Regions from separate parts of the Lentimicrobium sp. L6 genome, predicted to be linked through region 3. Evidence: riboswitches for the same ligand, from Rfam matches in the RefSeq annotation. Region 3 holds a riboswitch; each other region holds the start of a gene.
What was found. Region 3 has a riboswitch for cobalamin ahead of HNS38_RS00770 (T9SS type A sorting domain-containing protein). Riboswitches for the same ligand answer to the same signal wherever they lie in the genome.
Positions count from the first base shown of each region.

Region 1: it holds a riboswitch for cobalamin, as region 3 does, so the genes downstream of both, HNS38_RS18165 (diphthine--ammonia ligase) here and HNS38_RS00770 (T9SS type A sorting domain-containing protein) in region 3, are expected to answer to the same signal.
Region 2: it holds a riboswitch for cobalamin, as region 3 does, so the genes downstream of both, HNS38_RS02010 (diphthine--ammonia ligase) here and HNS38_RS00770 (T9SS type A sorting domain-containing protein) in region 3, are expected to answer to the same signal.

Region 1 is NZ_JABKCA010000097.1:553-11,614, reverse strand. It holds gene HNS38_RS18195 (hypothetical protein) at 1-340, shown strand, start outside; gene HNS38_RS18190 (ZIP family metal transporter) at 726-1,496, shown strand; gene hcp (hydroxylamine reductase) at 1,659-3,311, opposite strand; gene HNS38_RS18180 (Crp/Fnr family transcriptional regulator) at 3,456-4,124, shown strand; gene HNS38_RS18175 (DEAD/DEAH box helicase) at 4,305-5,417, shown strand; gene HNS38_RS18170 (threonine/serine dehydratase) at 5,510-6,445, shown strand; cobalamin riboswitch at 6,437-6,632, shown strand; gene HNS38_RS18165 (diphthine--ammonia ligase) at 6,719-7,417, shown strand; gene HNS38_RS18160 (ABC transporter substrate-binding protein) at 7,417-8,547, shown strand; gene HNS38_RS18155 (HAD hydrolase-like protein) at 8,597-9,253, opposite strand; gene HNS38_RS18150 (porin family protein) at 9,240-9,911, opposite strand; gene HNS38_RS18145 (DUF6048 family protein) at 9,895-10,662, opposite strand; gene HNS38_RS18140 (DUF6452 family protein) at 10,616-11,062, opposite strand, start outside.
Region 2 is NZ_JABKCA010000004.1:73,956-85,017, reverse strand. It holds gene HNS38_RS02040 (LTA synthase family protein) at 1-611, opposite strand, end outside; gene HNS38_RS02035 (DUF5686 and carboxypeptidase-like regulatory domain-containing protein) at 620-3,097, opposite strand; gene HNS38_RS02030 (hypothetical protein) at 3,310-3,450, opposite strand; gene HNS38_RS02025 (LytTR family DNA-binding domain-containing protein) at 3,899-4,606, opposite strand; gene HNS38_RS02020 (sensor histidine kinase) at 4,603-5,577, opposite strand; gene HNS38_RS02015 (TonB-dependent receptor domain-containing protein) at 5,580-7,883, opposite strand; cobalamin riboswitch at 8,002-8,195, shown strand; gene HNS38_RS02010 (diphthine--ammonia ligase) at 8,448-9,146, shown strand; gene HNS38_RS02005 (ABC transporter substrate-binding protein) at 9,146-10,279, shown strand; gene HNS38_RS02000 (SPOR domain-containing protein) at 10,282-11,062, opposite strand, start outside.
Region 3 is NZ_JABKCA010000002.1:30,345-41,406, forward strand. It holds gene HNS38_RS00765 (TonB-dependent siderophore receptor) at 1-146, opposite strand, end outside; gene HNS38_RS00770 (T9SS type A sorting domain-containing protein) at 146-2,569, opposite strand; cobalamin riboswitch at 2,689-2,866, opposite strand; gene HNS38_RS00775 (hypothetical protein) at 2,998-4,281, opposite strand; gene HNS38_RS00780 (MBOAT family protein) at 4,281-5,711, opposite strand; gene HNS38_RS00785 (hypothetical protein) at 5,817-6,239, opposite strand; gene HNS38_RS00790 (penicillin acylase family protein) at 6,366-8,747, shown strand; gene HNS38_RS00795 (isopenicillin N synthase family oxygenase) at 8,744-9,691, opposite strand; gene HNS38_RS00800 (chloride channel protein) at 9,915-11,062, shown strand, end outside.

The sequences.
Region 1 (11,062 bases), on a different contig from region 3:
AGCTGGTTCCTATAGTTTTAAAGCTAAGGCCCAATTACCTGATACCACTTTATTGGAGGAGGGTAAATTTATTGTTGATGCCTGGAATATGGAACAAGCCAGAGCAGGTAGTAATATGGAGCTTTTAAAACAAATGGCCGATTTGAGTGGAGGGAGTATTTATTTCCCAGCACAAACCTCTTCATTGCTCGAACAACTTAAAAACAGTCCCGATGCAGCCCAAAGGTATAGCATCACACAAGAAATCATCAATTTCATCGATTTAAAATGGCTGGCCCTCCTCCTTGTTTTATTATTGGGAACCGAGTGGGTTCTTAGAAAGCGATTTGGTTCTTACTAACATCAGGTACTGTCCAACTGACTATACGGGTTTGGTATATCCGCAGATTTACACAAATTCTCACTGATTATACAGGGCAAACTCATACTTTTATTTTTCTTATTTTTTTACTAAAGCTAGCGCGGATTTGGTGCGGTTAAAACACACTCTATAATGCTAATGTTTTAGCACGGAAAACATTTCCGCGCTAGCCTTTTATCTAAGTTCGCTCTGTTTTCTTGTATCTGTAGTTTTAATAATACGTATGAGTCTGCCCTGACTGATTATATACAAAATTAGCAAAGCTGATCATTGTTTCTTACTTCGGTGGAATCTCCAGATTAATTTATCCTTTTCATTAAAAAAAAGGGACAATAAATTCCTTATCTTTGAGAAAAACAGCATTATGGAGGTCATTTGGTTCAAGGCAATAACGGTAATTCTTATTATTTTGGCTGGTGTATTTGGAGGATTATTCCCTTTAAAAAGAGCGCTGAGTAAAAGCGGCCAAGAAAATATGGTGTTTGGAAATGCTTTTGCAGGCGGGATTTTCCTAGGTGCTGGTTTATTGCACATGCTCCCCGATTCCATAGAAAACTTTGGAAATCTAAACTTAAATATTGATTATCCTTTTCCCGCATTAATGGCTGGAGCTGGTTTTATCTTTGTTTTATTTCTCGAAAAAGTATTGGTGAGAGAAGAAAAGCTGGAAACCATTGGTAAAACTACTAATCAATTCCCTACCCTTTTATTTTTAGTATTAGCTATTCATTCCATCATTGCGGGAATGTCGCTGGGCTTAGAAACTAGCTTTGCTTCAGGATTAGTCATCTTTTTTGCTATCATTGCTCATAAAGGCTCAGCTTCTTTTGCTTTGGGAGTGAGTATGGCTCAATCGAATACTCAGAAATCACTATTTATAAAAACCATCCTCTTCTTTTCCATCATGACTCCTATTGGAATCATCATCGGCTCAGTTTTATCGCAAATTGATAGCAGCAGAACAGCTTTATGGTTCGAAGCTATATTTGATGCTTTAGCTGCAGGAACATTTGTTTATATAGCAGTTCTGGATATTATCCATGAGGTTTTTGAAGCACCTAAAAAACGTTGGGGAAAATTTGCTATTCTTATTCTTGGTTTCCTTCTTATGGCTGGAATTGCCATTTGGACATAAATTATTGTCAATTAATTGCTATAACACAAAGTGACACAAAAATCTCTAAGTTCCACAAAGAAAAATAAACAAGGAATTTATAGAATTAAAACACAAAAGCCCCACTCTAAAAGAGCAGGGCTTTAAAATTAACAAAGCTATTAATCAAATGAGGCTAAGCAATTAAGCTTGAACCCCCATGAATTTATTCATATCTTCTTCTACTGAAGAAATACCAGAAATTCCAAAATTCTCCACCAATACATTGGCTACATTTGGAGAAAGGAAAGCTGGTAAGGTTGGGCCTAGGTGGATATCTTTAACACCTAAATAAAGAAGTGCTAATAATACGATAACCGCTTTTTGCTCATACCATGCGATATTATAAACGATAGGCAATTCGTTGATATCGTTTAATTCGAATACTTCTTTCAATTTAAGAGCGATAACAGCTAAAGAATAAGAATCGTTACACTGACCTGCATCTAAAACTCTTGGAATACCACCAATATCACCTAATTGTAATTTATTATATCGGTATTTCGCACAACCTGCAGTTAAAATAACGGTATCTGTTGGTAATTCTTTAGCAAAATCTGTATAATAATCTCTTCCTTTCATACGACCATCACAACCGGCCATTACGAAGAACTTCTTGATAGCACCAGTTTTAACAGCATCAACTACTTTATCAGCTAAAGCCATAACTTGGTTATGAGCGAAACCACCAACAATAGTTCCTGTTTCAATTTCTACTGGAGATTCACATTTTTTAGCATGCTCAATAATAGCGGAGAAATCTTTGTTTCCATTCTCATCAGCTGCGATATGTGTAGCACCTGTTAAACCAGATTGACCTGTAGTATAGATTTTATCAGCGTAAGTTGCAGTTTTTGAAGGAGGTACAATACAGTTAGTGGTGAATAATATAGGACCATTGAATGTAGTGAATTCTTCTTTTTGCTGCCACCAAGCATTACCATAGTTTCCTACAAAATGTGTGTACTTTTTGAATGCTGGATAATAGTGAGCAGGAAGCATTTCACTGTGTGTATAAACATCAACACCAGTTCCTTCTGTTTGCTGCAATAATGTTTCCATGTCTTTCAAGTCATGACCTGAAATTAAGATACCTGGATTTCCTTTAACACCTAAATTTACTTCTGTGATTTCTGGATTACCATAAGTTTCAGTATTAGCTTTATCTAAAAGAGCCATCACATCAACACCAAATTTACCACATTCCAATACCAATCCTACCAACTCATCAGCAGTATGTTCTTCAGTACTTGCAGTCATTGCTTTGTGCATAAAAGCAAAAACCTCATCGTTTACATGACCTAATGCAAAAGCGTGCTCTGCATAAGCAGCCATTCCTTTTAATCCGTAGATTAATAGTTCTTTTAATGAACGAATATCTTCATTAGTCTCTGCTAATACACCTACTTCTAATGCTTTAGCATCAAATTCCGCTTCAGTACCCATCCAAGTAGTGCTTTCGTGAAGGTCTGTTGAAACTGCATTTCCACTCACACTTAACTCAACTTTCACTAATTCACGAACAGCAAAACCTTCTTTGATTTTTGCTATGATAGCTTTCTCATCGAAGTTGGCATTGGTAATGGTTGTAAATAAAGCTTCAAAAACAAATTGGTCAGCTTTGGCTACACTAATATTGTTCAGGCGCCCTAAATTAGAAAGGATAGAAACTCCTTTAGATACGAACATCAATAAATCTTGTAAGTTTGAAACCTCTTCAGTTTTTCCACAAACTCCTTTTATCTCGCAACCTGTTCCCTTGGCTGCTTCTTCACACTGATAACAAAACATGCTCATTTTTCTGTATTTTATATTGTTTACTTATTTTTCTATTTCTGTTCTTTTGAACGCTGCAAATTTAAGTACTACAATACCTATTTATTTGTAACATATGTTACATCCACCCATATTTTTTAATATTTTTGTAAAAAAAACACATCCATGCTCGATTTATTCAGCCAATGCCAGCTTTTTCATAGCTTAACTAATAAGGAAAAAGAAGAGTGCCTACAGGATATCCAAGTTCAGTATAAGAATTACAAAAAAGGGAATCCCATAGTATTTGCTAATGAGGCTGTTATTCAACAATTGATACTGATTGAAGGTGATGTAAAAAGCGAAATGGCCGATTTTAATGGAAAAACTATCAAGATGGCTGATATGAAAGCTCCGAGGTTATTGGCTCCTGGATTTCTTTTTGGACAGGACAGCCTCTACCCTGTTTCTATAGTGGCCAAGACCGATTGTATCATTGCAGCTATAAATAAGGCTCATTTTCTCGAATCACTTCTTAAACACCAACAACTACAAAAAAACTTCCTGAATATCATCTCTAATCAAACCCAGTTCTTAACTCGTAAAATTAACTTCCTCAGTTTTAAAACTATAAAAGGGAAAATTGCTCATTTTTTATTAAAGCAATACACTAAGGCCGGTCATTCTGAAATTATCCTTCCTCAATCACAAAGTCAATTGGCTGAACTTTTTGGAGTTGCCAGACCTTCTCTTAGTAGAGCTTTTAATGAATTAAATCATGATGGTATTATTCAAATGGAAGGAAAGAGAATATTGATTTTGGATGTTCGGGGCTTGAAGGGGTATTTGGATTAACTTGGTTAACTGCTTATAATGAACAGTTAACCGTTTCGTGATTCTATGTGAACCTAAATCTTCTCAAAATACCTGAGCAGAAAAGCTTAATTATTCAAGTGTTTATATCATTCTATGATTTCTTAATTCTATCATTAATAAAGCGTATCTTTGCCAGTTCATAAAATAATACAAGATACATTGGAAAATTTCACAGAATTAGGAGTAAGGAAAGACATAGTTAAGGCATTGACAGAGATGAAGATTGTAAAGCCTTCGGAAATTCAAAGACAAGTCATTCCTGTACTCATTAAAAATACCACCGACTTAGTTGGACAAGCTCAAACAGGAACAGGGAAAACTGCTGCTTTTGGTATTCCATTATTACATAAGATAGACCCTAAAAGAAAAGTTATTCAAGGACTCATTCTATGTCCTACAAGAGAATTAGGGCAGCAAATTGCCAAGCAGATATTTAAGTTTACCAAATATTCCGACAAAATTTTCACCGAAGCTGTATTTGGTGGTCCTCAAATAGAAAAGCAAATATCAGCTTTGAAGCGTCCTACACATATTGTGGTGGCTACTCCTGGTCGTTTGATTGATTTGGTAAAAAGAAAAGCCCTTGACTTAAGTCATGTAAAAACCCTTATTCTCGACGAAGCCGATGAGATGATGAGCATGGGGTTTAAAGATGAATTGGATGAAATCCTAAGCTTTTCAGCCAAAGTGGAGAACAAATGGTTATTCTCTGCTACTATGCCTCACGAGATTAAAAACATTGTGAATACGCACATGTCGGAGACAGCTATTAAAATAGAAGTGAGTGGAAAGAATGTGGTTAATAAGCATATTGAGCACCAATATATTGTATGCGAAGATTTAGAGAAACTGAATGTCCTTATGCGTTTCTTAGGCGAGCAAGGCGATAATAGAGGATTAATCTTCTGTAAAACAAAAGCTGCTACTCAAAAACTAGCACAGCAATTACAAGCTAGAAATGTTCCGGTGGATGCCATTCATGGTGATTTACTTCAAAAGGAAAGAGACAAAGCCATGAGAGCCTTTAAAAACGGAAGTCTAAAAGTTCTTGTAGCAACAGACTTAGCAGCGCGAGGAATTGATGTAGCCAATTTAGCTTATGTCATTCATTATCAAATGCCTGATAAGATAGATTATTATACACATAGAGCTGGAAGAACAGCAAGAGCTGGAAACGAAGGACTTTCCTACTGTATTGTAAACTCTAAAGAATTGAAACAGATTCGTTATATTTCTGAGAAACTTGGTATTACTTTTAATCAGATGCGGTAATCAGCACTGAAGTTAGGTGACAGATTACCGATCAAATGGAAAATATTAAACATTAATTTCTTAGCAAATTTGCTGAATAATATTTTATCGCAATGTACTCAAAATCCATTTTACTTAAAGCAAAAAGTATACTAGAAAATTCAGTCCATAGTACTCCCATCCTAAAGTCTCATTTACTTAATGAACTCATTGGCTGTGAGCTTTTCTTTAAATGCGAAAACTTTCAAAAGGCCGGAGCATTTAAAATGAGAGGTGCCATGCATAAATTACTCAGTCTTTCAATAGAAGAACGAGAAAAAGGAGTAGCAACTCATAGTTCTGGTAATTTTGGTTCTGCTTTGGCATTAAGTGCTCAAATACTTGGAATTCCAGCCACTATCATTATGCCATCTAATGCACCACAGGTGAAGAAAAATGCAGTTGCAGCTTATGGAGCGACCATTATAGAATGCGAGCCCACTTTAGAAGCACGAGAATCAACTACTGCTGCATTCATTGATAAATCAGGGGCTACATCTTGTCACCCATATAATGATTCACAAGTGATCTTAGGGAATTCCACTGCTGCCCAAGAGATTTTTGAGGAGCTTATACCAGATGCCATTATTACTCCCGTTGGAGGAGGTGGTTTAATGAGTGGAACAGCTTTAGCCTGTGAGTTTTTCTCTCCCTCTACCCTAGCTTTTGGCGCAGAGCCAGAAGGTGCTGATGATGCTTTCCGCTCGATAAGGGATGGTATAATCCATCCTTCTATAAATCCTCAAACTATTGCTGATGGACTTCGAACCTCATTGGGAGAGCATACCTTCCCTATAATTCGTGATAAGGTGGAAGAAATATTTCTCGTCAACGATGATGAGATTAAAAGTGCGATGAGATTAATATGGGAAAGGATGAAGATTATTGTGGAACCGTCCTCCGCTATTACCTTTGCTGCTGTTTTAAAGAATAAAGAAATCTTTAAAAATCAAAAAGTGGCTTTAATACTATCTGGTGGAAATGTGGATTTGGAAAAGTTTTTTCAATAGTCCATCTATTTTCCATAAATTTGTCCCAAGTTTCAGGGAATCCTGTGAAAATCAGGAACAGTTCCCGCTGCTGTAAGTCCCAAGTACTTTTTAGTGCTTGATTCACCCACATCCACTATTCTTTATTGAATGGGAAGGAAATGAAGTTGGACGAGTCAGAATACCTGAAATCATAATTCATAATTCAGCTTTCGGGAGAAAAGGCGACGAATAAAGACGATCATTTCCGATTTATTTTTCATTTTATCACCTGGCTATCATAATAATAAAAATATGAAAAAAGCCATTTTTAATTGGAGCGGAGGAAAAGATTCTGCTTTTGTTTTGGGAGAAATACTAAAGAATAAGGAATATGATATTTCTTTTCTGTTGACTTCCATTGCTAAGGAAAATAGAAGAGTGAGTATGCATGGAATTCATGAGAGTCTCATGCTAGAACAAGCCAAAGCTATAGGTTTACCTATCACTTTTCTGGAACTGCCAGAATCACCAGATATGGAAACCTATGAAAAGCACCTGACAAAACTCATGCAAGAGGCCAAATTAAATGGAATTAAGTATTCTATTTTTGGAGATATCTTTTTGGAAGACCTTAGAAAATACAGAGAAAATCAACTCCAAAAAATAGGATTTAATGCCGTTTTTCCTTTATGGAATAGAGATACTAAAACCTTGATTCTTGATTTTATTGAACAAGGTTATAAAACCATGATTTCTGCTGTGGATGCCTCTAAATTATCCAAGGACTTTGTGGGAGAAATCATCACCAAAGAATTAATAAATGAACTTCCTAAAAACGTGGATCCTTGTGGGGAAAATGGTGAATTCCATAGCTTCGTCATTGATGCTCCTTTTTTTAAATTCCCTTTAGAAGTAAAAAAAGAGAAACCAATCCTAAAAAAATACCATAATGATAATCCAGAAATCAGCTCCGAATTTTGGTTTTGTCCCATTTCACTAAAAAACTCATAATGAAAACAAGACTATATATTCTATTAAGCGTCCTATTTTTAGCTGCCTCCTCCTGCAATGAGTCCCTAGAGAAAACTCAAGAAAAATCTACTCGGAATTACAATCCTGAATATGCGAAATTCTTTAGAATAGAATATTTCGAAACCTATAAAAAGGTTGTCATCTTCAATCCTTGGGAAAACGAGAGTTTGAATATGGAGTATTATATTCCTCATTCTGGGGCTAAGAATATAGAGAATTTGGAACATTCTTTTGTCATTAAGGAAATACCTAAAAGAGTAGTAGCTTTATCATCTCCTATGGTAGGAATGATGAATCTATTGCAATTAGATCAACACATAAAAGGAGTTACGGATCCTGAGCTGATTTATAATGAAGAAATTCTGGAAAAAGTAAAATCTGGAGATATCGAAAATGTAGGAAAAGCCATTCAAATCAATATGGAAAAGATGATGGTACTCCAGCCCGATTTAGTGATTGGGAGTGGTTGGGATAAGTTGAATGCCGATTATGAGAAAATGATTCAGCTGAAAATGACTCCCCTATTGATGTATGATTGGAAAGAACAACATCCTCTTGGTAAAGCAGAATGGATGGTATTATTGGCTTCTTTTTTTAATGGGGAGGAGTATGCGATATCAATTTTTGAGGAAATTAAAAATAAGTATAACGAGCAGAAAGAGTCATTAAAGTTCGACAAGCAACCTACAGTTTTTAATGGCTCTGAGTATCAAGGTATTTGGTATTCTGCTGGTGGAAAAAGCTATATGGCTCAATTAATAGCTGATGCATCTGGTCAATATCTAATGAAACAAGATTCATCCAGTGGAAGCTTAATGCTTGACTTTGAAGTATTGATGAGTCAAGCATCAAAGGCAGATATTTGGATGTATACAGGAGCTTTAAGTAAAGATAGATTAGACTTATTTTCCAGTCCTAAATATCAATCGCTGTCTGCTGTGAAAAACCACAGAGTATTTTCCTATCACAAAAGAGTAAACTCGTTTGGAGCCAATGATTATTGGGAAACAGCCAGCTTTAGGCCTGATATAGTTTTGGAAGATTTAAATAAGATTTTCCACTCCTCAGAACCAAAAGGTATGTATTATTTTGAGAAAGTACAGTATTAGTTGATTGAAGTTGGAAGTAAACTGTTGGCCAACTATTAACTATTAGCTGTTAACAATTAACTATCAAATCTAAAGGCTTGTCCAAAATATAATCTGGTTTGCATTTCAGAACCACCTTATCATCTCCATAACCCCAACGTGCATAAGCCGTTTTTAAGCCATGAAAGTTACCTCCCTCAATATCAAACTCCCTATCTCCTAACATGAGAATACTTTCTTCTTCAAAAGGAGGAATTTGGTCTAAAGCATATTGGATCACCTCAATTTTATCGGTTCTAGAACCATCTAAATTTGCCCCAGCTGTAAAATCAAAATAGGATTCTAAATTAAAATGCCTCATCAACTGATCTGCGTACTTTGTGGGTTTTGAAGTGGCAAGAGCCATAAAAACTCCTCTTTCGAATAATCCCTTAATGACTTCCTCAATTCCATCATACAAATGACATTGATAGATTCCTTGTTTAGCATAATAAACGCGATAAAGCCTAACCATTTCCATTGCTTCTTCATCAAATAAATTATACCTATTTTTAAAAGAATGTTGAAGTGGAGGCCCTATAAATGAATCTAGCGATTCAGGATGTTTTTCTTCTTTTCCAAATTCTTGAGCAGCGTATAAAATTGAATTAATTATTCCCTCTTTAGGGTCGATAATGGTGCCGTCTAAATCGAAAAGAACAGCCTGGAAATCATTAATATTTATCATCTTTTTTCAAGTTAATCATATAAATTAAACCCACGGACATGACTGACATATTAGAAAACCTAAATCCTGTAGTATCCTCATTATAAATCTTTTGATAGCCATAAGCAAAACGAGCATCTAGCTGAAAAATTCCAATATCACTTATATATCTAAGTCCGCCTCCAATGATCAATCCAAAATCAGAACCTCTTTCACTTCTAGCATATAAAGCTTCATATTGCGAATGATTTTCAGGCAGTTCACTTGATAATGATTTACCTACTTTGGCAGAAATATAAGTACCAAGGTTGATCATATATTTCATTCTACCAGTTCCAAGATTGATATTTGTTATTAATGGTAATTCAACAAACTGTAATTCAGTGGTTGCCTTTAAGGTATCATCGAAGGTCTCACTCCACTTTCTACTAGAATATAGCAATTCAATCTGAACCCCAACATATTTCTTATTGCTAAAAGTATAAACTAAACCAGCATTATAGCTCATTTCTCCAGACAGATCGGCCACGGCAGGTTGTATTCCGATACTAGAATAGTTTCCACCCACCTTTACCCCAAACCCTTGGTAGTCCAGGAATCGATATTCCTTCTGGGCATGAGCAGAAAAGGCCAATATCAAGAGCATGAAAACGATTATATATTTACTTACTCCTCTCATATACAGCTATTTTTTCCTTCTTATAGTTTAAAGGAATATTATAATAAATGGTATAATTAAAATCCATGACGCCAGAATTATAGTTCTTAGCATATCCAGGAACGTATTGTACAGGTTCTATATTTGTTTTCGATCTATTTATAAATCCCTTTAATCTCATTCCCATGCCTAAATACCAGTTTTTCAACACCTCCACTTTAAAACCAGTAACAAATTCCCACCAATGTGCATATCCAATTTCTGGGCCAAAAGAAGAAATTGAATTCCCCCAATAGCCATTTACCAATAAATACATAGGAACCTCTTGAGTAAATTGTGAATAAGCATAGCGAAGTCCCATATAGAAAATATCTTTATCGTTTTCGGAAACTGGATTCCTTAAGTTATAATCAAATCCAAGCCTAAGATAAGAACCTTGAGATTTATATTTAATTCGTAGGGTTTCTTTTTCATAATAATTATATCCTCCTTCGAGCATCAGGAATAATTTGGGCTTTAAATTATATTCCACACTCAAATCTAAGCCCCTTCTGATTGGAGATATAGCACCTGAGATTATTGTACTAATATCAATACCAATTCGAAGATCATGCTGAAAGTATTCTTTTTCCCTTTTCTCTTTCTCTATCTCTAAAGGCTTATCCTCAGCTACTTTGAAGCGGCTGCTGTCTACCTCCTGTGCACAAAGCTGACCCGCAATTAAGCTAGTCGAGATCAACAACCAAATAAAGATTAACCGCTTCAGTTTCATCTACTGTATTATTATCATTTGTTATTTTAATAATTCTATTGTCGGTAAATTCAGGATCCGCTATTTCATACCTGTTAATAACCCCACATTCTGTAGAACGAAAAACAGAATAAGGATTATATTTGATGTATAGTGTATCAACCGCATCGTTTATCTTAATGACTACCGTAATCTCAGTTAAATCATCAGACAAAGGTATGGATACACTTCCTAAACCTTTTTCATTATCATAAAGAACAGAATCTTCTCTTCCTATAATGTAAAGAGATAAAGAATCTACAGTTGTTGCGACATCAACTGTATCAGATTCCGAATAATAAAAATCTGCATAAAGAAAGTTATTAGCTGGTAAACAGGTCTCATTCTTCACGCATCCAGAATAGAATAAGCTAGCTAAAAC
Region 2 (11,062 bases), on a different contig from region 3:
TCTGATTTCTTTAAAACTGAAATTGGAAAAACAGAAAAAGAAGAGATGCTCAAAATAGATATCAACCCTATTATCAAATATATAGACCATTTGTTTTGGATAAAGAGTTTTCTCTTTAATTCCATTTTATCAATTAATGAATTGGCTTTAACAATGCCCCAAATAATAATCAGGAAACCAAAAGCGGCGTACCAATAATCGTTTAGGAATCGATATAAAAGAATGTGGATGTTTTTTTGGGTGGTCAAATATTGAAAGAAACCCAAATCTAATCGTTGAAATGAAAATGGGAAATAGAAAATATCAATAATGATAAATATGAGATTCAACAGGTTAGCCAGGATAAATAAACTGTTCAGTAATTTCTTTGATTTACCTGTTTTATTCCTAAAAACTATTGTCAATAGGAAATAAGGGAGATTTATAACAAATAGCGCAAATAGGTCATATTTAATCCCCAGAAAAAATATTTTTCCCATTTGAAGAACACTTGTGGATTCATAAAGCCAAGCATTAGCCATCATAAAAGCCAATCGGCACAATAGCAATAAAAACAAGAGTATCGCTAAACGAATTCCATTTCTATAAATGATATTTTGTATTTTCTCCATCTTCATATTTAAAAACTGACTTCTAATCTTAATCGTAAACCATGCTTGGCAGATACCTTATTGAATTGACTTCCTCTATTAATTCGAGTGACATATTCCACTCGTAAAACCTTAAAAATATTGGTGATACCGAAACCCATTTCCATATAGGGCTCACTAAATGGTGCTTTCAAATACTTGGGAATTTCAATGCCCTTGGAATGGTCTCCAACTAAGCCTCCCCAAAATGCTTTAAAGGAAAGGGATTCGCGTACGTTGAGTTTTTTCACCAATGGAATTTTGCTCAACAGAACTCCTTTTCCATTTAAACTGAGGTGTAGATTCGCATATAAATCAGCTACAAATGAAGTATGATGCAATAAATTATAATGGTAACGAGCAAATCCTAAATCTCTGGTTCCCCGAGGAGTATTCAGTAATGGATAAGGAATTTCGCCTTTTATATAGCCCACATTAAACATGCTTCTGATAAAAATTCTACCAAAGTTTATTTTGTTTTTAATGGAAGCATTTAAATGAAGATAGTTTTGTTTCGTCCACTTCTGTCCACTTAAATAGGAAACCTGTCCCATAATGGCAGAGAGATGAATAACTGGTTTTTGGTTTCCGTAATAAATGCGATAGAAAAAGCCATCGTCATAGGATTGGCCAAAAGAAAATCGAAAATCTGCCATTAAACCATAATTATTAAAATAGCTGATACTTTGCCCCTGACTTTCGAATGGTATGTATTTATTACTATAATATCTTTCATAGAATGGACGAAGTAATAAACCGATATCATTGTTTAATTGTCGTTCGAAAGTGACACTAAATTTCTGTTGCTTTAGTAGATATGGATTTGGTTGTTGACTGGTGATTGCTGACAGTATATTCCCTCCTCCACCTTCAAAGGGATTTTCTCGAATAAATTCAACAAACTTATCTCTGGTTAATGCATAATAATCATAATCATACTTCAGCATTAAGGTCGTTCGGTTTTCGAAGGGAAGCAGATAATTCACTTTTGCTCCATATTTAAAAGCTTTGTCTTTCATTCCATAACCCAAATATCCACCCAGTGAAATATTCTTCTTCCAGTTCTCACTGGTTCTAAATGGCAAAGTGAAACGATTTCCTTCAATGGCATTATTGCGGTAAATATCCATATAAGAACCAATATCTATCTTGTTGATATTGTAATAGCCATTGAGGGTCATATCGGAGAATCGTCCCAAGTTTTTCACCCAAACATTTTCTTTTAGTAGCGTAATTCCCTGTTGTGCTTTAGATTCTAATGAATCGTAGGGTTTGACCACTATTTGAAAATCATTAGTTTCTATTGTATCCTCTTCAATGCAATGGTATTCTATATAATTCTGGAATAATCCATTTAAAGGTGTTTTTGTGGAATCTTGTGAAGTCGACAAACTTAAGATGGCTTTGGTCTTTTGGGAATGAAAATACCAACCTATATCTTTTACTTCCTGAAACTTCAGTACTGTTTCAAATGCATCTACAAAATTAAACGACTTAGAGGAGGCTAGTTTTGCATGAATAGAAGTAAGAGCAAAGCTGCTGCTGTCCACCCAAAAATGACCGATAAAGGCTATGCCTTCTTTGTTTTTAGGAGTAAAATCCACTTTATATTGCTTATTCAACTTTTCTCCAATACTATCTACAATGTAAATATGGTAGTACATTTTATAGTTGGACGAGATGGGGCTAGGTAAGCCATGAGACAATAGCACCGTCTGGTTATTATAGAAATTGATATTTCCAGCTACCTTTTCATTTAGTACAACATTTATACTCTTCTCTAGTTGAGGCATTAAGCATTCCGAACTCTCTTTCAATAAAATTCTCTCCTCACCTTCTTCGCTATTCTTTACTTCTTCTTTCTTTTCACTTATCAATACTGGAACAGCATTGGTTGAGTCTGTTAGTTTTAAAAATGCATCTTGCTGCTTGTCAAAAATATTACTACTCGTAAAGCCCTGGGAAACATTATTTAAAAACACAGATTTGCGCTGATATTGAATTTGTTTAGGATAGCTTTTATCTGCTGGATTGTTTTGCTTTTTATGCTTTATAATTTGCGACATTAACCATTGCTCATAGCTATCATCAGGCTTCACAATCACCTCATTTAAGAGCATATGGTTTTCGTTTAGGTATATCTCCACGCTCCCCTTATTGGATATACTTGAAATAGGAAGCATTTGTTTTTCAAATCCTATAAAGCTACATGTGAGTGTATCTTGATTACTGAACTGACCTTCAATAGTAAAGAAACCATTCTCATCAGAACTGGTACCACATGCTCCTTGATTGATAAAGACATTAACTCCTGGTAATGGCTCATTAAATTCTGCATCAAGTATTTGACCTTTTAATGTCTGACTATTTGCATAAGAATGATTTAACATCATAAATAAGCTCAAGGCAAGGCTTAAATAACAGGCTACAACTTTTACAAAGCATCTATTTCTCAATAAGATTGTCATTCAATAAAATCTCTATTTAATTTATTATTAATGTATTGGCTTCATCAATTAAATGATAATGAAACATAATCCGCTCATAGGGTTTATGTAGTCCTGCTCTGAAGCTGTATTCTTACAAACAGCTATACTTTGGACAATTAAACACTTGAAATTTGAATAGTAGATTTTTCTCTATAAGGTGATTTTGGAGGATATTGTTTTGAAAATATTGATTACTGATGATAATAATTATTGGCTGGATGATTAGGAGAATCATTCAATATGGCCTGTGATTGGTGGCAGTTTATATTATTCTGAAGGGAAGTTTGGAAATTCTGTTCTACCAATTGCTTTATCATACTCGTATTTATCATAGTTTTAATTGCAAGAGATTGTTTTCTCTTTTTCTTGTTGCAAATAAATTGATTCCTATCGTATTGGTTTCATTTTTTAGCCCATCGACATCTGTTGCACTACCAACGGTAAAAAATGTAAGTGCTTATATGAAAAGATGAATGGATTATATAGCCATTGATGAGCGGAATAAAGGTTGGATTTTTTGGGTTTATTGTTTCGTCGCTGTTCTTTCTGTTCTCCTCTGATGCTTTTCAGGCGACTTTGAAATATTCATGACATTCATATTTCAATAGATGTTGCGGTAAAGACGCTTCGGTCGTTATCTTGATGCGCTGCACCTTGTTGGAACAACCTTAGTTTTTTGTAGATATTTCTATGCTTTGCACCCTAATAATTGTATAAATTAGATGAAATAAAAAAGCCATATGCTTTACACATGGCTCAACTCATACTTCTCCTTATTGATTATTTTTTTAGCAGACGATTATTTAGAATCTTAACCAGAACATTTTCTTTATAAGCCCTCCCCAGCGGAATGGCTTTTTTATTGACTTCTAAAACATTTCCATCAATGGCATCAACAGCGTGAATATTGATGATATAGGATTTGTGGACTTGAGCAAAGCTTTTACTCGGTAAGGTCTCTACCATTTTGTTAAGACTTAAGTAGGTAATATAGTTTTGTTTAGCGGTATGTATGCTGATATAATCTTTGAGAGATTCGATATATAGAATTTCAGCTATTTTCACTTTCAACAAACGCTTGTCTACTTTTATATAGATAAAATCATCCTCATTTAATTCTTCAGATTTCTGCGACAGGCAAAAGGCTTTATAGGCTTTCTGGCTTGCTTTTAAAAACTTAGCATAGGAAATGGGTTTTAAAATATAGTCTATCGCATTAAGTTCAAAGCCTTTTAGTGCATAATCAGGATAAGCTGTGGTGAAAATTATCATAGGAGGATTTTCAATAGATTCCAACATGTCAACTCCAGTTAATTGAGGCATATTGATATCTAGAAAAACTAATTCCACTTGTCCTTCTGATATGACTTGTAAAGCTTCCATTGCATTTTTACATGCAGAAACCAATGATAAAAATGGTGTTCTTTCCACAAAGTCTGCCATCCCAGCTAAAGCAATAGGCTCGTCGTCAACTACAATACATTTCATAAGTCAAGAATTAAGTGAACATTAAACAAACCATCCTCCTCTTTATATTCATATACATATTGATTTGGATAGATTAATTCCAATCTCTGTTTTAAGTTTTGAATGCCAATTCCACCATTATTCTTGGCAGATTCGATGGTACTCATAGGATTACTAACTTTCAGGTTTAATCGATTATTGTTTAAAGTGCAGCTAATATTTATGATACACTTATCTGCTGAAGCACCATGTTTAAAAGAGTTTTCAATAATAGGTAATAATAGAAATGGTGCGATATTATAGGAATTCATCAATTGAGGAAATTCACTATTTAACTGCAATCGGTCTCCCATCCTTAGCTTCTCCAATTCCAAATAATTTTGTAAATGATTTATTTCTTTCTCCAAAGCAATCATTTCAGTATTGGTTTCATATAATTGATAGCGCAGTAAATCTGACAATAACTGCAGAACCTCTTGTGCTTTTTCACCATCTTTTTCAATCAAAAAGTTGATATTATTGAGTACATTGAATAGAAAGTGGGGATTAGTTTGTGCTTTCAAAAATTTTAAATTGGCTGCAATATTCTCCTTTTCTTTAACAGCTAACTCTTCCCTTAACCTTAATTGGTCTAGGATAAGCCATACAGAAGAAAGTCCAGCAATATAAACCAAGTTCTCAATTACCTCTGGAAGAATATGATTTAAAGGAATTTCATCGAAATAGTAAAGTATTGAAAAAATAGGACTCACCACTAAAAGGAGTAATGCAAAATAAATAACATATTGTCCTTTATATAAAAACCTCGGTATTAAAACTTTTGTATTTAAGGTTACTACAGTTGCAATAGTTAACACAGAAACAGCACTATACATCATTATTTCGAATAGAGTCTCATCCTCTTCTCCCCTAACCACTTCAATTAACCAGAATCCAAGCCAAAAAATGACATGAAACAAAAAGGCCTTATTTTTAAAATCTATTTTCTCCATTACTAAATATTAATAAAAAAACCCAAGATAATCATTCTCGTATTATACTTGGTTGTATTGTAAATAATAAAATCTTCTTGTTGACCTTTAGATACAAGTTTGGTGCTATTGAAAACATCTTTCACACTTAAACTAAGCTTGGCTTTTCCTTTTAAAACATCTTTATTAACACCAATATTTAAGGTATAGTAAGGGTCATAGGTATAATAAAGACTATTAGATTTTCCAATATATTTCCCTTGTAATTGCATTTTCCAGCCTCCTCCAGGTTTGATATTACATATGGTTTTATTATGCCAATTGACTCCATCTTTATTTCCAATCTCTCCTTCTTTTATTAGAAATGACTTTTTGTAAATAGAAAAATCATTGGTTAAATCGAGCCAGCCAAACACATCGTATTTTAAATACAGCTCTACTCCAGAATTGGTTCTATTGGACTCGTTCACATAGCTTGTTAATATTACGTTATCCTCTAATATTTCTTTCTTTTCCTGAATGACATTCGTCGTTACCCTATGAAATAGTGTGGTGAATAAAGTAATGTCACTGACACTCAACTCATGGGAAAGTTCTAAAACATGGGCAAACTCAGGTTCCAAATCTGGATTTCCTTTTACCAGGTTTAATGGGTCACTATAATCGATAGTAGGGTTTAATTGCTCATATTCTGGCCTATTGATTCTTTTTGAATATGAAAACATAATGCCTTGTTCTACTTTAGCTCCACCAAATCCAGTGGCCAATTGAATATTAGGGTAAATATTTTGATAATTTTGAGTAAATGAAGTTCCATCTTTTTGCTCGCCAAGGCTTTTATAGGATTCTAATCGTGCTCCTAAACCTAGTTCAAAAAAAGCAAGGTTCCAGTTACTTATGGCATATACAGCGTATTTATCTTGATTAAATTGATAATCTTTAAGTTTTATTTCTTCTTCAAGAATTGTTTTTTGGTCCACATTAAACTTCATTAAACTGGCCTCACCACCCATATGAAAACTTAGAAAATCGAATACTGGCCATTGATATTCTACACCCATCTCACTTTCAAAAAACCTACTGTCACTTTTTGAGGAGCTTATCACCGGAATATCTGCTTGTAAATTATTGTTTTCTATATTATTATAGAAGTTCCCTGTACCTAAAGTTCCGAAGATGGAGAGTTCTGAGTCGTTTTTAAAATGTTTCATAAAACTGGCTTCAAAACCACTAAACGACTCTCCTCCATCATGTTTGCTACTTACTTTTGAATGAGATAAACTACCATCAGTTTTCTCAATGTCGTAGGAGCTTTCTGTATTTCCAGAATGATTCCCATTTTCATAGAATAAATTCAATTCGAGTGAGGTGGAATCATTAAAAGCATAGGAAGCCCCGCCAATTAAAAAATTAGTAATGCCCTTTATCTTATCCTCTGACTTGCTCAGTATGCTTTTGTTTTGGTCTACAAATGTGAGGTAATCTCTTTTTTCAGTGTTTTCAACTATATCGTTTTCTGTTTCTAGACTATAATTAAAATTGAATCCCAATTTATCTTTTTTATAGGCCAATCCTGCATTTACAGAACCTGAAAACGGGGCATATCTTAAGTTTCCTCCTGAGGTGAATTCCCAACCATTGCTCTTTTCTTTTTTAAGAATCACATTTATCATACCTCCCATACCATCGGGGCCATGCTCTGCTCCAGCATTTGTGATAATTTCTATTTTCTCAATGCTAGAAGCTGGAATTTGCTTTAAGGCATTCCCAGCACCAATAAACGATAATGCTGTTATTCTTCCATTAATTAAAACCATAACATCACTGTCGCCTCTAATGCTGATGGCTCCTCCCACTCCAACTTCTACTGATGGCGCCATACTCAACACCTCAACAGCTGAACCTCCGGAGTTAACAATATCCTCTCCCACATTAATGACCTTTTTACCTGCTTTGGTCTCGATATGGCTTTGCTCAGCAACCACATTAAATTCTTGCAACTCATAAGACGAACTGGCCAACTTGATAGATCCCATTTTTACATTTTTATCTGCAACTGAAATAGCATCCACAACAAGAGTTTCGTAACCAATAACAGATATTTTGAGTTGATAGACTCCTCTAGGAATTTTTTGGAATTTAAAACTTCCATCCAATTCTGAAATGATACCATATACCTTGCTGGTATCGTTTTGGCTTAATAGTAAATTAGCAAAAGGGAGCTCCGTTTTGGTTTCCTTTCCAACTATTTTTCCAGAAATATTTTTTTGTGCAAAACCGACTATTGATATGATGAGACAGCTTATGATGAGGATGGTATTTTTCATCTATTTTCTTTTATTGCAAAAGAAGATGATATGACATCAGTGCAGTACAAATTTTAGCTGAACGACAGCAAATATTATATAAAAAGCATTTCGGCAATACTCATTGGGTCTTAATTTATTCATCTTAAATACATATTTTATGTACTTTTGCCTCAAGTTTCAGGGAATCCTGTGGAAATCAGGAACAGTTCCCGCTGCTGTAAGTCCCAAGTGCTATTGCGCTTGATTCACCCACATCCACTATTCGCTTTTGAATGGGAAGGAAATGAAGTTGGACGAGTCAGAATACCTGAAATGATAGTTTACATGTTCAGCTTTCGGTGAAAAGGCGACGAATAAAGACGATAATTTCTGATTTATTTTTCATTTTTTATACCATAGTTAAAAGAATACAATTGTTGATTAATACAAACAGTATTGATATGATTTGAAGCAAAATCAGTTTTGCCCTTACCCTAAAGGGAGTCTGATTTTTTGACCGCCCTTTAGGGCTGGGGCAAAGGAAAAAAATCATAAATAGATAGAAAAAAGACTGTTTGATTTAAAAAGAGGTTAAAACTATAAATGAAAAAAGCCATTTTTAATTGGAGCGGAGGAAAAGATTCTGCTTTTGCATTGGGAGAAGTTTTAATGAAAAAGGAATATGATATTTCTTTTTTAATGACTTCTATAGCCAAAGAAAACCGTCGTGTGAGTATGCATGGAATTCACGAAAGTCTTATGTTGGAACAGGCAAAATCCGTAGGGTTACCTATCACATTTTTAGAACTTCCAGAGCTCCCTGATATGGGAACCTATGAAAAGCACTTGACATCCCTGATGCGAGAAGCAAAATTAAAAGGAATTGAGGATTCTATTTTCGGTGATATTTTCTTAGAGGACTTAAGACAATATAGAGAAAACCAACTCCAGAAAATAGGATTTAATGCGGTTTTTCCTTTATGGAAAAGAGATACTAAAACTTTGATATTAGATTTTATTGATCAAGGATATAAAACCATGATTTCCGCTGTGGATGCCTCTAAATTATCCAAGTATTTTGTAGGAGAAATCATTACCAAAGAATTAATAAAAGAACTTCCAGTAGATGTAGATCCATGTGGGGAAAATGGAGAATTTCATACTTTCGTAATTGATACACCCTATTTTAAATTTCCTTTAGAAGTCAAATCAGAAGAATCTATCTTGAAAAAATACCCTAATGATAATCCAGAAATCAGCTCCGAATTTTGGTTTTGTCCCATATCACTAAAAAACTCATGATGAAAAACATAATATATTTTCTTTTCAGTATTCTATTACTACTAGCCAGTTCTTGTCAAACTGATAAAGAACAAAAAAACGAAAAACCAGAGTCTATTTTCACTCCAGAATATGCAGAATATTTTCAAATAGAATATTATAAATCTTATAAAAAGATACTGATTCTAAATCCGTGGAGTAATGAAAATTTAAACATGGAATATTATATTCCACATGCGGGGCATCATAAAAGTGTAAAGAATCCAGAATACTCTTTTATTATCAAAGATATTCCTAAAAAAGTAGTCGCTCTTTCATCTCCAATGGTTGGCCTGATGAATTTACTGGATCTATCGGCAAATATTAAAGGGGTTAGCGACCCATTTCTTATCTATAATGAAGACATTTTAAATCGTGTGAAATCAGGCGAAATTGAAGATATTGGTAAAAGCATACAAATCAATATGGAAAAAATGATAATGCTGCAACCTGATTTGGTTATAGGTAGTGGTTGGGATAAATTAAGTCCAGATTATGAGAAAATGATTCAAATGAAAATGACTCCTGTCTTGATGTATGATTGGCAAGAAAACCATCCTCTTGGAAAAGCAGAATGGATGATATTATTGGCCTCATTCTTTAATGAGGAAGAAAAAGCAACAGCATTATTCCAAGAGGTTAAGAGCAATTATATAAAACAAAAGGAGTTTATGACTTTCGATAAACAACCTATTGTATTTAATGGTTCAGAATACCAAGGCATCTGGTATTCAGCTGGTGGGAAAAGCTATATGGCCCAACTTATTGACGATGCCTCAGGGCAATATTTAATGCGCGATGATTCCACATCTGGAAGTTTGATGCTGGATTTTGAGGTATTAATGCACCAAGCATCTAAAGCAGATATTTGGATGTATACTGGTGCTTCTAGTGAAGATAGACTTGGGTTATTTGCCAAACCAAAATATCAATCACTTAATGCCGTAAAAAAGCATAAAGTTTATTCCTACCATAACAGAATGAACGAAAATGGAGCAAATGATTATTGGGAAACAGCAAGTTTTAGACCTGATATAGTTTTAGAAGATCTGATAAAAATATTTCACAGTAATGAACCAGAAAACTTGTATTATTTCGATAAAGTTAGATATTAATATTATCTGATATATTTTTTATCACCATTCTGGAAACCAACTAAAAACGCATCAGGAACAATTTCTTGAACTTCTTTTAGAAGAATTCTAGCATCACTGTCATTAGAGAAATCGCCAATGGTATATACATATTTCCTATTTGAATTCTGATAAGACACTACAGAATAATTCCCATCTAACTGAGAGGCAATCCAATTCAAATCAATAGGATTAGAATAAACTCCAACTTGAACTTTATATTCCAGTTTAGAATTAGAAATTATTCTTGCTTGTTGACTCATATCCCACTGGTTATCAATCTGCAAACTAGCATCCTCGAGAATGACAATATCTTCATCATTCGGAGAATCTACTCCTCTATTGATTTGCTGACGAGCTTCAGCTAAACCAACAGAATTCCCATTACTAAATGCTACCACAAATGCGTCTTTCACTCCTTGCTCTACTATTTCGTCCTTTTTGACAGTGGCATCCGCAATACTATTAAAGATACCAGAATAATAAATCCAATAACCATTTTGCATTCGCTTATGATATAATGGTTTGATTCCAAAAATCATGGCACTAGTACGCGGACGACTATAAACTCCCACTTGAACAGTATAATAAACACCTGGTAGAGACGATATGTTAGTAGCTGAAAAATCAATATTCCCAACGCTGGTTCTTCTTACTGCTGCAACAGAATTTATTGGTGAATCAGTACTTCCCTCATCCTCTCGTAAACTCAATAATGTTACTGCTTCTCCATTTTTCCAAGAACGAATAAAAGCATCTTGGTAA
Region 3 (11,062 bases):
TGGATTTCAACAATAATAAATGAGAATAATTCTGTGCAAATATAAATAATCTTCTTTGTGAAACTCTGTATAATAGCTTTGCCACGAAGAAACACAAAGGATTTCGCAAAGTGCCACCAAGAATGAAGAAGTGTTTGCCCAGCCATTATCTTTTGATGATGGTTTTGGAGAAGGAATTACCTTTGCTATAAACTTGAATTAAATAGACTCCGCTCTTAAGTTCTCCCAGATTTACTCGTTTTGCCTCTTTTACCTCTTTTACCAATTGACCTTGATGATTATAGATTTTCAGAAGATCAATATCATTGTTTTCTGAGGATTCTATATGGATAAGATCCTCAAAAGGATTGGGGTAAATAGTAAAATGGAGTGGATTGAGTTCTTCAATTCCAGTGGCATCGGAAATAATGATTTGTGCTTTATGTGCTCCTATGGAAATTAGGTGTTGACCAAGGATGTTGATGCTAAACTCAGCTTCTCCATCAGAATTAGTTGAGACTTGTTGACCGTCATTGACCAAGCTTTCTTCATTTAATGATAGCAATGCATTTGCAATGGGCTTTCTTTCCAATAATTCTACAATTCCTGATTCATAGAATTGACACCGCTCTTCCATGAAATGAGTTGTAATGAGTTCGTCAGGTTTTGAGGTGTAGGTGCTTAGTGTTATTTGATTGATGGTCCATTCCTCTCTGGAATCTGGCACATGATAGATTAGAATTTCATCTTCATCTTGTATTTCGATTTGATGCATATTCCTAGCAAAATGATCATCATTTAGTTTTATAATCCATGTTCTGGATTTACTATCGTCGCTATGGTTTCCACCGTAGCCATAGTAGTAATTTAAACTTGAATGTTCTTCTTCTGGAACTTTCCATAAGTAAAGAGCGCCATCTACTATTTCGTCGTCCTTAAATTTAAAATCCTCTCCAAGTCCAGTGCTTTCAAAAATAGAAGCTATGGCATGGGCTAGACTTATATTTTCTACACTACCGATTCCGTAATCTTGAGCTGCATTATCTACATAAGGGTTAAGGTCAAAATGGTCAATATTAACTGCTTGCCGAGAAAGTATATTATGGTCATCGGTTTGGATAGTGATATATACCTTCTTACTGTGGCTTTCTGCTAATATTTGTATGGCTAATGAATCAATAATTTGAGGAAAACCTTCAGCCTGAGCATAGATATAGGTATTACCCTCCTCTAATCCTTTGATATAGGTTTCATTGTTTCTTTCAAAGATTTCTAATAATTCGGGATTTTTAGCATGCCATAGTGTTTCTAATCCTAAAATAGCTTCGTTATTTTGATCTTTAATGATAGCATTTATTTCAATTTGACTTTGTGAATGAATGCTCTGTGATTCTAATATGATTTCGATGGAGGAGGGCTCCGAAACGAGAATCTCGAAACTATTCGAAATATACTCCTGATTTTGAACTTTTGCAGTGATAATGGTAAGGCCAGCTTGATGAGTCTGAATGAGTCCATTGGCATCTACTGTGGCGATATTGGTATTTGAGGAGTTCCAAATGATATTTTGACTTGCTGCCGGAATACCAGAAATAAAATGAATGGCTTCTGCTTGTAAGCTCCTGTTTATTGTTATTGTTTTTGGCATATCCGACAAGGCTAATAAATTGATCTCCCCAGTGATAGCGCTATTAGGGCTGACGTCTATAATACCGGAAATCTCAGTGGAAGCTTCCCCCAATCCTCCCATGGAAGTATTCATGGCATTGGTGATTTTAATAAAATCTATATGGTCAAGCGCTACTCTGTTTCCATTTTCATCTCTGGCCCAACTGATATCCATGGCATCGCCACCTGAATTTTCTAAGTCGCTGGTATAAGGATTATCAGGAATGTCATAGGGTTGGCTGCCTCTGGTTCTGTTATCTGCAAAGCCAAAGTATCTTTCGTAAGATTTTATCATGGATGGAGTGGAGAGGTCAATATCACCTTCAACTTTCATGCCTTGTAGAGTGTAAAGTTCTTGGTTTATACTAGGGAATAAGATCGGAGATGGGTAATAGCTTTGTTGGTGGAAACTGTTTTTATAAACGTATCCAGAATCTTGATTGCTGTCCACCCAAAGTACATCGGTAGCTGAGTTTTCATTGGGATTGAAATAAGTGACAGCATAATCCATTTGACTTTGGTTCAAATAATAGTCGCTCCCTGCCAAAAGATACCATTGGTCATCAGCCAGTCCATTATTATTCTCATCTTTCATGACTTCTACCATTGCTGCTTCGCTCCAATCAGGCAAAGCATTGGTGAATATGGTAAAATCAATTCCAAATGGATTGTTGGGATGGTTTTCTACACTTTCTTCCATTTTTACAATAATATGACCGCCAAATGCGCCCAAAGAAACCAATCCGCTTGTTCCTCCAATAATGCTTTGTGCAGCATACGGAGAGCCAAATGCACCATCGTTAGTAAATTGTCCTGGAGCAGGTTTGTAATCAATAATTTCCGACACATACTGTGCCTGACCCAGCAAGTTAAAGCTGAATAGGAGGATTAGAGTTGCAAATTTAATAATTGACTGGCTCATTTTATTGTTTATTTATTTCGCAAAAACAGTAGAAACTGAAAAAGATGAGGGCAGGCTTTGAAGGAAGCAATCGGCTAGTGTAGGAAACCAGCAGATGATTAGCTTTTTCACCGAAAGCACTCAAATCTTTATCTGTTGGCAGGTCTTCTGACTTACTCCATTCTGTGGAAGCCTTCCCGGTTGCGAACCAGTGGCATATTTTCCACGAAATATATGGAGCTTACAGCAGCGGGAACTGTTCAGGATTTACACCTGATTCCCTATTAATCCGATAATACCATTTTAACGATATGGAATTTCATAAAGTCAAATTGGTATAAGCTGGAACCAATTTCGCTGCAAAAGTAGAAATATTAGTTGAGGTGGAATGTTAAATTCTGAAAAATGATAAAATAGTAAGTACAGATGAACAGGTTGTTGATTAATAGTTATTTGTATTTCTGATCTATCATGAATTTAGCATCAAGATATAACATAGAATCTACTGTGATTCCTCTAGATTTTGCTTTTTCTTGGATTTTTTCAAACCATTTTTTATCAGATTGAATCTGTTTCATCATGGCTCTAATGTCTTTCTCCAAGTTTATGTAATTTTGACTTGCATGTTCAAAAGATTCGATAAAACCAAAGGGGAATCTGTCAAGGTTCGCTTCAGTGGTGAAAAGCAGCAGGATGTCAGCTTTTCTTATTGCTTCGGAATAATTGATATTCTTTACTTCATCTGTCATCTGTAGTTTGTCGATAAAAATCTGTTGATTATAATACCAAAACTCACCATGACTAAATGCCTTTTGATGAATACCTAAACGATATAATTGCCAGAAAAAACTATCTGCAATACTTATTACTTTAGGCTTATAAGCCGATTCATCTTTAAAGCTTATTTGGGGATAGGTCATTAATGGAATAGGAACAGGTAGGCCTAAGTTTAAAGCTTTTTCAATGTCGCTATCTTGTTTGTCAGCAATAAAAGACTTGCTAATATCGTCAATTTGAACATCAACTAAGTTCTTATTCAAAACCAATTCCATTTTTCTGAGGATTGAATCAACTATCAGAGGCATGCTTCCTTGACTCCAATGAATTCCTGTTTTTGGATAAAGAACTATTTCAGAGCCATCTTTCATATTTAAGAAAGCAGCATTAAAATCGATAAATGGAATATTGGACTTAGTTAAGATAGAAGTATAAACTTCATAATTTGTGATGCTTCTTTCTTTGTTCATGGAATCAGGAATGAATTCAGGATAAAAGAAACCCTTTCCTGGTGCAATTACTATTATTAATTGGGTTTGATGCTTCTTTAATTCTTCTTGAATAGCTAATAGTTTATTAATTCTAGAATTAATTTTCTTTTCACCTATAAAATTAGTTCCAAAATAGGAGTCGATATATTGTTGTTCATATAGATAGTCGTTCTTTCCAATGATTACGTTTTGAGCACTTACTTTATTGAATAAACTATATTGCAGTTGATTATAAAGCCTTACAAACGAACTCCTAAAGCCAAAATGGTCATTAAAGAAGGTATCATATTTATTTTGGAATTCCCCAGAAAACCAATCTTGAATTATAAACACTGGTTTTTGCTTGAGGGTATAGCTTCCTTCTAGAGGCTTAACAAAAACCTTTTGAGTATAATACTGCAAAAGAGGAAGCGTTAAAGCTAAAATGATGATGATAATTCCTATATTTTTCGTCTTGTTTTTCATTAGAACCTAAAATATATAAATGGATTAAAATCACTGCTGGTGATGGCGCTAAGGCAGATGGCTAAGCTTAATATGGCTAGAATTATAGAAATGAAATACCTCGATGTACTGTATTGCTCAGAAAAGAATACTTTATTCTCCCATTTTTTGCCTGTTTTTAAGAGTGTAATAAACGAAAATAAGACTGCAATTACTAATATGAACCAAAATTCTGATGAGGTTTTTGTGGGGACTGAAAAGTCGAATTTAAATAAACTTCTTAAGAAATATTTTATTTGATTAAAGCTCTCAGATCTAAATATAACCCAACCAATGATGGTTATAAAAAAAGTGAGAATGATACTTGGATATTTACCTACCTTTTTACTGAACTTAAGTAGGAATAGCTTATCAAGAATTAAGAAGAAGCCATGGAAAGCCCCCCAGATCACAAAATTCCATGCTGCACCATGCCAGAGACCAGAGATTAAAAATACCAGCCAAAGATTAAAATAGAGTCTTTTTTTTGAGGATACTCTACTTCCCCCCAATGGAATATATAGATAATCGCGCATCCAACTTCCTAGGGTGATGTGCCATCTACGCCAAAATTCAGTTATGCTTTGTGAGGTATAGGGATTATTAAAGTTTTCAGGAAATTTGAAGCCCATGATTCTACCAAGTCCAATGGCCATATCGGAATACCCAGAAAAGTCAAAATAGATTTGGAAGGTATAGGCTATTATTCCTATCCAGGCAGCTGAGCTTGTTAATTCTCCATCTGCCAAAGCAAAAGCTTGGTCGGCTTGTGCTCCTAATACATTAGCTATTAAAACTTTTTTCGCTAGCCCAATACAAAATCTAAAAAATCCCAATAACTTGTTGTCTAAGGTCTCTAAATGCTGGCGATTCTCTATCTGATCCGCAATTTGATTGAACCTCACAATAGGTCCTGCAATCATTTGAGGAAATAGCATAATATAAACTAGATATTGGATGGGATTCTTAAGAGGTTTGTGAACACCTCTAAAGACATCGATAGAATAAGTTAGTGTTTGAAAAGTATAGAAAGAAATGCCTATGGGTAAGGCCACTTGTGTCCATTGGAGGTTCTCGAAACCCATAGAATGGAGGACGAAGTCCAAATTCTCCACAAAGAAGTTGGCATATTTAAAATAGAGTAGGAGGCCAACATTTATAGAAATGGATAATGCCAATAAGTATTTTCGATGTATTGAGTTAGGGGAGTGGTACATGTTATTGATGATATAATAATCAAGAATAACAGAACCTATAACTACAAATACAAAAACGGGTGCCCCCCAAGCATAAAAGAAAATGCTAGCAAATAGGATGACCCAGTTTTTATAATTGTTGTTTTTGAAGAGGTGATATAACAACAAAAAAACAGGTAGAAAGTATAAAAGGAATAGGCTGCTACTAAATACCATTTGATCGATTTCAAATTTGATGGCACAAAGCTAAAAAAAATGAAGGTTGAACTATGAAAAGAAAAAAGTGTTTGTGAATTTAAATATCTTCATCATATTAATAGATTAGTGATAAAGAAAAACAGGTAATCCATCCTCACAAATGATATCACTTGGCTCAGGAGGAATGGTGCAATCAGATATAATCCCCCATTTTATATTATACAGATCTTGTTGATGGGTATAGAATTTGACTTTGCTTAGAAAAGCGTTTTCATCAATTTTCTGATGATAAGCCATAAAACCAACTGGGCCACCACAAGCCTTTTGACCATAAGCTACAAGCTTCCAGTCTTCGGAGTTGGTGCAAGAAACAGAGGCAGAAATACTAGAAATTTCTATAAATAAATCGGAAAGAAATTTCAGATCTTCTGCTTGTGAGCTAGTGTCTTTAATTTCTCCTCTTACAATTTCTTCTTCATCATTGTTTTTGTCGCATGCCATCAATATTCCCATTGCTAAAGCAAAGACGATAATTAACCTTTTCATTCATTTTGTTTTTGATAAAGCTAAAATACTGAAAAATAGGATGGTTTTTTAAATAATTTTGAAATATTTGTTAATTGGTCATGTTTTAATTGGTTTCCTATCTTTACCTTTTGAAAATTTAATCTTATGAAAATCCTTAAACGTTTATTATTAGTCATAGTTATTATTCTAATTTTGTTATTTGGAGCCCTCTGGTTTTATCTGGATTATCAAAGCCCTAAGTATAGCGGAGAAATAGTATTGCAAGAACTGGAAGAAAAAGCAGAAGTGGTATTTGATGAATATGGAATCCCACATATCTATGCCCAAAATCAGAGAGATGCTTATTTCACCTTGGGATATGTTCAGGTGCAGGAGCGACTGTTTCAAATGGAGCTTTATAGGAGATTGGTTCAAGGAAGAGCCTCTGAAATATTTGGCTCCTCTTTAATTTCCACAGATAAATACTTTCTCACTTTAGGATTAAATGAATTAGCAAAAGAAGCTGCTGAAAAACATTATTATCAAAATCGAAATGCCGAGTATCATGCGGCCACTTATTCATATTTGGAAGGAATAAATGCTTTTATTGCTGAAGATAGGTTGCCGGTAGAATTTCAATTGATAGGTTTTAAGCCGGAACCTTTTGCCGTTGAAGATATGTATGGCAGTTTGTACTTGACTGCTCTTGGGTTTTCTTTCGCACAGAATGAAGATTTACTTTTGAATTTTATTAATACTGATCTTGGGCCAGAGTATTTAGTTGATTTTTCTGAGGATTTTATCCCAAATTTAGATAAAAAGCAAGCCTATGTGAATCAATTAATGATGGAGCAGCTAGAGCATTCGATGAATGAAATGGGATTGCCACTTTGGGAAGGAAGTAATGCATGGGTATTATCAGGTCGTAAAACAAAATCTGGAAAAGCCATATTGTCCAATGATACTCATGTAGGGTTCAGTCAGCCAGCTATATGGTATGAAGCCTATCTTGAATATCCGGGTTATGAGTTTTATGGACATTTCTTGCCAACTGTTCCTTTTGGTATTATTGGCCATAACGATCATTTGGCTTGGGGTTTGACTATTTTCCCATTTGATAATATGGATTATGTGCAATTAGAATCCATTGGAAATCCAGCTAGCTATATTTATTTTCAAGATACAGTGGATTTCGAATTTGTTGATTATGAGATAGTGGTGAAAGATGGTGAAAACGAAAGGTTTACACTTAAATCCTCGAAACTGGGCCCAGTTATCAATCACATAGAACCTCTGATTGATTCCCTTTATACTTCAGATATTACACTCAATTGGTCTATTTATCATCTGGAGAATACTTCTGTTCAAGCCTTATATAAAATGAATCAGGCTCAAAACATGCATGATTTTAAAGAAGCTATTTCGTTGATAGATATAGTGGGTCTAAATGTGATGTATGCCGATGCAAAGAATAATATTGCATGGTGGGGATGTGGAAAAATACCTAGAAGAGATAGTTTGAGTCAGAGTTTTAAGTTTCTAAATTCTGCCGATGGAAAAGATAAGCAAATGGGTTTTTTGAGTTTTGATGAGAACCCTAAGGTGGAGAATCCCATGTCAGGATTTATAGCTACGGCTAATAATAATCCAGTTTTGAGTGGGGGTAGTTTTGTGCCCGGTAATTATTTGCCATCAGATAGAATTGATTTGATTACTAATGCCTTAATAGAAAAAGATGATTGGGATTTAGACGCTTGTCGAGCCCTCCAGCTTGATCATCAATCTATGGTGAAAAGAGATTTAGCCTATTTTATCAGTACTCAGTTAATCGATTTGCCAAAACAAGGGTTATACAGAGAAGTTGCCGATAAACTATCAAAATGGGATGGGAATTATAATCTGCATGGTGTAGAACCTGCTATTTTTTCTCGACTTTATTTCAATATTGCCCAGCAAGCTATGGCTGATGAATTAGGCCCCGCCCTTTTCAGTAAAGCTTGTAAAACATACTTATTGAAGAAGACTTTACCCTCGCTGATTAAGAATGGAACTTCACCATGGTGGCTGAAAAAAGGTTCTGAGGAGTCTAGTACTAGAGCTCAGGTGTTAACAATCGCATTTATGATGACTGTAGACGAGTTGAATAGTGAATTGGGTCCAAAAGTGAAAGATTGGAAGTGGAGCAAAGTGCATACGCTTACTCATGAACATCCCATGGGATCGAGAAAGCCATTAGATAAAAGTTATAATGTTGGTCCATACCCAGTGGCCGGCGGAAATCAAGTTCTCAATAAAATGGAATATGCACTTACAGGTGATGTTATTCATCAGGTAACTTCTGGTCCAGCACTTCGGATACTGATTGATTTTGAAAATGTAGGTGGAGGCTTGAATATTTCTCCGACGGGACAATCTGGAAATTTCAGAAGTCCTCATTATAAAGATCAAGCTGAGATGTTTGTTAATGGGGAGTATAGAGGAATGTTGATGGATAGAAAGGCAATTATAGCAGGGGAACACCAAGTATTAAACTTGTTGCCCCGTTAAATCAATCCTAATTCTCGCAAACGTTCAGTTAAGAACTCCCCAGCTGTAATATCATCAAATTGTTTTGGATTTTCTTGGTCAACACAAGCTGCTAAGCAATCTAGTTTCATATCGCTAACCGGGTGCATAAAGAAAGGAACAGAATATCGCGAACTTCCCCAAGATTCTTTTAGTGGGTTGGTGACCTGATGAACTGTTGATTTTAATTTGTTATTGGTATGACGAGAAAGCATATCACCCACGTTTATCATCAGCTCATCGGGCTGAGCAATGGCGTCTATCCAATCTCCATGATGATTTTGAACTTGTAAGCCTTTTCCCTGAGCGCCCATGAGGAGGGTGATTAAATTAATATCGGTGTGGGCTGCAGCTCTTACCGCTTCTTTTGGTTCTTCAGTAATAGGAGGATAATGAATGGGGCGCAAAATACTGTTGCCTTCTTTTATGTATTTATCGAAATAGAATTCTTCTAAACCAACAAATAAAGCCAAAGCTCTTAAAACATAGATGCCTGTTTTCTCCAACTTCTCGTACACCTCTTGTCCTACTTTATTAAACTCAGGTAACTCTTCCACCATAACATTCTTTGGGTAGATCTCTTTGTATTTAGAATCCTCAGAAATATTTTGTCCAAAATGCCAGAATTCTTTTAAATCACCTTCTGTTCTTCCTTTTGCCGATTCCTTTCCAAAACCCGTATATCCTCTTTGTCCGCCAATGCCTTCTATTTCATATTTTACTTTGGTTTTTAAAGGAAGTCCAAAAAAGCTTTCACACTCCTGATACAGTTGATTTACTAATATCTCTTCTAGGAAATGGCCTTTTAAAGCCACAAATCCTATTTCCTGATAAGCTTTTCCAATGGCTTGTACAAAGTCGTTTTTGCGTTTCGCATCATCAGAAGTAAAGTCATTTAGATTTACAGAAGGGATAATATTGGCCATTTTATTTGTTTTAAATTTAGGAAAGCTAAAGATATAAAATTCTTGTAAATCCTGATAGCGCTGTGCTAGTGTAGTTTATATTTCATAATGAAAAACATATAACTAGCTTATGTTGAATGGTTCTAAGCTGCTTAAAACTTTCTTTTTACTCCTTTCCATTCAAAATATTATGTAATTTTGCACCCCTTAAAAAAAGAGGAGTTTTAATTCTATAAATCAGCCCATGAGCATGATAAGTTTCCTTAGAAAATACAGTTTAAAAAGTTTGAGTACCAAGCAGGTAACCTATATTATTAGTATTGTGATTGGGTTTTTTGTAGGGTTAGCAGCGGTGATTATTAAAAAAGCTGTGCATCTAACACAATGGCTCTTGACCCATAGTTTTAGTGCAGACATGGAACATTACCTGTTTTTTATATATCCCACAATAGGTATTTTTCTGGCTGTATTGTATATGAACTTTATCATTAAGAAAAAAGTGGGACATGGTATTCCAGCTGTGCTTTATGCCATATCAAAACAAAATGGAATTATCCCTAAACATAATATGTTCTCCTCCATCTTCACGGCGAGTTTTACCGTAGGTTTTGGTGGTTCAGTAGGGTTGGAGGGACCAACGGTATATACTGGAGCAGCCATAGGAAGTTATTTTGGCCAGATTTTAAAAACCAATTATCGTCAAACAATATTCTATTTAGGTTTTGCCAGTGCTGCGGCCATGGCGGCAATCTTCAAAGCGCCAGTTGCAGGAATTGTATTTGCCTTAGAGGTGATCATGCTTGATCTTACTATGGCGGCATTGCTTCCTCTTTTATTGTCTTCTGTTACTGCGGTAATGGTTAGTTATATGTTTATGGGTCAGGGTGCTGTTTATCATATTGAACAAGTAGATCCTTTTCTTTTGAAAGATGTGATTTGGTTTATCCTTCTAGGCGTTTTTACAGGTTTAGTAAGTACCTATTTTACCAAGGCTTATATTAAAATAGAATCTATTTTTTCTTCCATGAAGAAATGGTATACCAAGCTTTTAGTAGGAGGAACTGTTTTAGGGGGCTTAATATTTTTGTTCCCATCTTTATATGGAGAAGGTTATGATGCCATTAACACCGCATTGCATGGCGAAACTTCTAATCTATTTGCCAACTCGGTTTTCTTCGATTTTAGAGATGATGTTTGGGTGGTATTTGCCATGATGGCTATTATCTTAATCACTAAGGTGATTGCTACTTCTGTTACTTTTGGCGCAGGAGGTATTGGAGGTATTTTTGCACCTTCTTTATTCTTAGGAACCTATGCTGGCTTACTATTCTCAAAGACAGTTAATTATTTTGGTTTCGAAAATTTATCTGAAAAGAATTTTGCCTTGGTGGG